DNA from 2 places in the Amycolatopsis granulosa genome. Region 1 is predicted to be linked to the other one. Evidence: riboswitches for the same ligand, from Rfam matches in the RefSeq annotation. Region 1 holds a riboswitch; the other holds the start of a gene.
The links. Region 1 has a riboswitch for ZMP and ZTP ahead of FHX45_RS28445 (tetrahydrofolate dehydrogenase/cyclohydrolase catalytic domain-containing protein). Riboswitches for the same ligand answer to the same signal wherever they lie in the genome.
Positions count from the first base shown of each region.

Region 2: it holds a riboswitch for ZMP and ZTP, as region 1 does, so the genes downstream of both, FHX45_RS18325 (serine hydroxymethyltransferase) here and FHX45_RS28445 (tetrahydrofolate dehydrogenase/cyclohydrolase catalytic domain-containing protein) in region 1, are expected to answer to the same signal.

Region 1 is NZ_JAANOV010000001.1:3,937,920-3,940,293, reverse strand. It holds gene FHX45_RS19350 (arylamine N-acetyltransferase family protein) at 1-305, shown strand, start outside; gene FHX45_RS28450 (hypothetical protein) at 352-822, opposite strand; gene FHX45_RS28445 (tetrahydrofolate dehydrogenase/cyclohydrolase catalytic domain-containing protein) at 819-1,211, opposite strand; ZMP/ZTP riboswitch at 1,238-1,319, opposite strand; gene FHX45_RS19340 (hypothetical protein) at 1,382-2,368, shown strand; gene FHX45_RS19335 (MFS transporter) at 2,322-2,374, opposite strand, start outside.
Region 2 is NZ_JAANOV010000001.1:3,736,322-3,738,695, forward strand. It holds gene FHX45_RS18315 (TetR family transcriptional regulator) at 1-431, shown strand, start outside; gene FHX45_RS18320 (gamma carbonic anhydrase family protein) at 442-963, shown strand; ZMP/ZTP riboswitch at 972-1,057, shown strand; gene FHX45_RS18325 (serine hydroxymethyltransferase) at 1,075-2,343, shown strand.

The sequences.
Region 1 (2,374 bases):
CCGCGTACCGGCTGGAGCAGCGGCCACGCGAGCTCGCCGACTTCGGCCCGACCTGCTGGTGGCAGGCCACCTCGCCGGACTCGCACTTCACGCAGAACGTGGTGTGCACGATCGCGACGCCGTCCGGCCGGATCACCCTGGCCGGCGACCAGTTGATCGAGACGGTGGACGGCGAGCGGGCCGAGCGGGACCTGACCGCCGCGGAGAAGGTCGAGGCCTACCGGGCGCACTTCGGGATCGACGTGAACGAGGCCCCGGTGCCCGGATCGTTCCCGGCACCGGGGCCTCGCCCGTTCCCGAACTGACTGCCGCTCCCACCACGAAGCGGACAAGCATTAGGTTAGCCTAACTTCACTGCGGCTCGCAAGCGGGTCCGCTCATCCGATCGTGGCAGCCGCGGCGTCGGTGGTCTGCGCCAGCAGCACGGCGATCGTCATCGGCCCACACCCCGCCGGGCACCGGGGTGATCAGCGAGGCACGCTCGGCCGCCGCCGCGAACTCGACGTCACCGACCTTGCCCGGGTGGTAGCCCGCGTCCACCACCACCGCGCCCCGCTTGATCCACTGCGCGCGGATCAGCTCGGGACGCCCGGCCGCGGCCACGACGATGTCGGCCGCGCGGACCACCTCGTCCAGCCCGGACGTCTTCGAGTGGCAGTAGGTGACGGTGGCGTCCCGCCCGAGCAGGAGCATGCCGAGCGGCTTGCCGGGGATGGGGCTGCGGCCGACCACCACGACCCGCTGTCCCGTCAGCGGTACCCGGTAGGCGTCGAGCAGGCGCAGGATCCCGCCCGGGAATGCACGAGTGGAAGCCCGGCTCACCGAGCGCCATGGCGGCGAAGCTGTGCGATCGTCACGCCGTCCACGTCCTTGGCGGGCGCGATCGCCTCGAAGCCCGCCCGTTCGTCGATGTGCCGCGGCACGGGGTGCTGCAGCAGGATCCCGTCGACGCCGGGATCGGCGGACAGCTCGGCCACGCGGCCGACCAGTTCGGCGGTCGTGGTGCTCGCCGGACGCTCGACGCTGCGCGAGGAGATGCCGACGTGGGCGCAGCGGTTGCGCTTCATCCGGCCGTAGGTGTGCGACGCCGGGTCGTCGCCGACGAGGACCGTGGCGAGCAGCGGCGGACGGGACAGCGCACGGACGCGTGCGGCGGTCTCGTCGAGCAGGGTGGCGGCGACCGATGCGCCGTCCAGGAGCCGGGCGACCATGGAGTGCTCCGCATCCATCGTGGACTGCGGGGCACCCAGGCGGGCGATGCCTTCTCGACCTGCACTCCCTGGTGGTTCACCCACCCGACGCCAGTCGTGCGAGACCCAGCCTAGCGGCCCGGCGTGGATCACCGGTCGAGCCAGGAAAGCCACCGGATAGCGTTTCGGCCGTGAAGACGTCGACAGTGATCGCGATCGTGCTCGGCGTGCTGCTGTCCATCGCCTCCGTGGCCGGCGCGGCCGGCTACCTGTGGGCGCGGGGCACCGCAGCTCCACCACCCGCGCCCGGACTGCCCACCGTCTGGCCCACCAGGGACGGCGAGCTGCCGCACCGCGTGCCGATGCCGTCCGGCGAGATGCTCGTCGCGATGCCCGGGGACAGCTCCGCTCACGTGCTCTGCCAGGCCCTGTCCGACCGGCACTGGCAGGCGTTGCTCGGCGGCACGACGCTGCGGGAGGTCCGGGGCAACGGCTGCCACCTCGTCACCGGGAGCCTCGACGTCGGCGTGCGGCTCGACAACGCGCCGGCCACGCTGAGCGCGCCGCAGGCGGTCACGGTGTCCGGGCACGCCGCCGAGGTCGAGTCCAGCGGCACCGTCAACGCGCGGCTCAACGCGCACCTGGTCGACGAGCCGCCCAGCGGCCGGGTGCACCCGTACCTGCGCGTCGACATCACGCGGTCCGCCGTCACCCGGCCCGACCTCGCGCTCGACGACCTGGCGGTCTCCATCGCGCGGGACGTGCTCGACGCGACCATGGCACCCGGTCCCGGCCTGCCCGCGCGGAGCCGCGACGGCACGATCGCCATGCAGGTGACCGAGCCCGTCCCCGGCTACGGCATCCGCGGTGCGCCCTGGCCGGTGGTGTCGTGGCAGCTGTGCACCGAGCTCGCGAAGGCGATGGGCACCAGCCCGTCCGCGGCGAAGCCGAAGTTCGACGGCCGCTGCACGGTCCGCACGGTGCAGGCCGTGCTGAACGACGACGTCACCCCGCGCGCCTACCCGGACACGCTCGCCGGGCGTCCGGCGCTGATCACCAGCGACCTGGTCGCGGTGAAGATCGCCGACGACGAGACCGAGGAACTGGTCTTCACCGGAACGGGCCGGGACCTCAGCGCACTTGCCGGGTCCGTGCTGCCGGCCCTCCTCGGCCGCTGAGCACCC
Region 2 (2,374 bases), 200 kb from region 1:
CCAAGAGCGCCATCCACTACTACTTCAGCGACATCGACGTGCTCGTCGACCGCGCGATGGCCGCGCACGTGACCGCCTTCCTGGACGAGCTGCGCGAGGTCGCCGCCCACCACGACGACCCGCGGGAGAAACTGTGGGCCGTCCTCGAGTCCTACCTCGACAGCTTCGCCAAGGAGGCCGACTCCGCGTTCCTCTGGTTCGAGTACTGGATCGCGGTCAGCCGCGCCGAGCACCCGGAGGCGATCGAGGCGATGCTGCGGTCGGTGACCGAGCTGCTCACCGAGCTCCTCGCCGGGGTCGGCGTGATCGACCCGCGCGCCCGGGCCCGGGCGCTGACGTCCTACCTGCTGGGCGCGGTCGTGCAGCAGCGCGTCCGGCGACGCCCGTTCGGCACCCTCCGTGAGGAGATCGAGTCGCTCTGCCTGCCCTAAGGTTCCGGGTATGCCATTGTTTTCCTTCGAGGGCGTCAGCCCCACCGTGCACCCGGACGCCTGGATCGCGCCCACCGCGACCCTGATCGGCGACGTCGTGATCGAGAAGGACGTCTCGATCTGGTACGGCGCGGTCCTGCGGGCCGACTTCGGCAAGATCATCGTGCGTGAGGGCGCCAACATCCAGGACAACTCGGTCGTCCACGTGAACACCGGCGTGTGCGAGATCGGCCGGAACGTGACGGTCGGCCACATGTGCCTGGTGCACGACTGCACGGTCGGTGAGCAGGCCCTGATCGGCAACGGCTCCACGGTGCTGGACCAGTCGGTCATCGGCGAACGGACGCTGATCGCCGCCGGGTCCACCGTCACACCTGGCACCCAGGTGCCGCCCGAGGTCATCGCGATGGGCAGCCCGGCGAAGAAGTTCGTGCCGCTGAGCGACTCCGCCCGCGGCTGGATCGAGCACAACGCGGCGATCTACCAGCAGCTGGCCAAGCGGCACGCGGACGGTGTCGCACCCGTCGACTAAGCTGGTCGCAACCGAAATGCGACTGGCGCCGTAGAGGTGGAGCACCACCGGGAAGCGACCGACGAGGCCGGCACCGCGCGCCTGGGTGTAGCCAGTGTCAGGAGTAGGAAGATGACGCACCAGCCAGCCATCCCCACGCTCACCGCGGCCGACCCGCAGATCGCCGGACTCGTCGAGGACGAAGCGCGCCGCCAGGCGGAGAAGATCCGCCTGATCGCCTCGGAGAACTACGTGTCCGAGGCGGTCCTGGAGGCCACCGGGTCCGTGCTGACCAACAAGTACTCCGAGGGCTACGCGGGCAAGCGGTACTACGAGGGCCAGCAGTTCATCGACCAGGTCGAGCAGGTCGCGATCGAACGGGCCAAGGCGCTCTTCGGCGTCGACCACGCCAACGTCCAGCCGTACTCGGGCTCGCCGGCCAACCTGGCCGCCTACCTGGCGTTCGCCAGCCCCGGCGACACGGTGATGGGCATGGCCCTGCCCGACGGCGGCCACCTCACGCACGGCTGGTCGGTCTCGGCCACCGGCAAGTGGTTCAACCCCGTCCGTTACGGCGTGCGGAAGGAAACCGGCCGCGTCGACCTCGACCAGGTCCGTGAGCTGGCGCTGGAGCACCGGCCGAAGCTGATCTTCGCCGGCGGCACGGCGATCCCGCGCACCATCGACTTCCCGGCCTTCGCCGAGATCGCCAACGAGGTCGGTGCCGTCCTGGTGGCCGACATCGCGCACATCGCCGGTCTGGTCGCCGGCGGTGCGCACCCGTCGCCGGTGGGGCACGCGCCGGTCATCACCACGACCACGCACAAGACCCTGCGCGGTCCCCGGGGCGCGATGATCCTGACCGACGCCGAGCACGCCAAGGCCATCGACAAGGCCGTGTTCCCCGGCCTGCAGGGCGGCCCGCACAACCACACCACCGCCGCGATCGCGGTGGCCCTGGGCGAGGCGGCCAAGCCCGGCTTCCGCGACTACGCGCACGCCATCGTCGCCAACGCCAAGGCGCTGGCCCAGGCTCTGATCGAGCGCGGCTTCGACCTGGTGTCCGGCGGCACCGACAACCACCTGCTGCTGGTCGACCTGACCAGCAAGCAGATCGGCGGCAAGCCGGCCGCGCAGGCGCTCGACCGCGCCGGTATCGAGCTGAACTACAACACCGTGCCGTTCGACCCGCGCAAGCCGTTCGACCCGTCCGGTATCCGGCTCGGCACCGCGGCCATCACCACCCGCGGCCTCACCCCGGAGCACCAGCCGCAGATCGCGGAGTGGATCGACCGCACCGTCACCGCGGCCGCGGCCGGTGACGAGGAGACGATCACCCGGATCGCCGGCGAGGTGCGCGACCTGCTCGCGGCCTACCCGATCCCCGGTTATCGCGCGTAGCACCGGTCCGGGAGCAGCTCGACCCGAACGA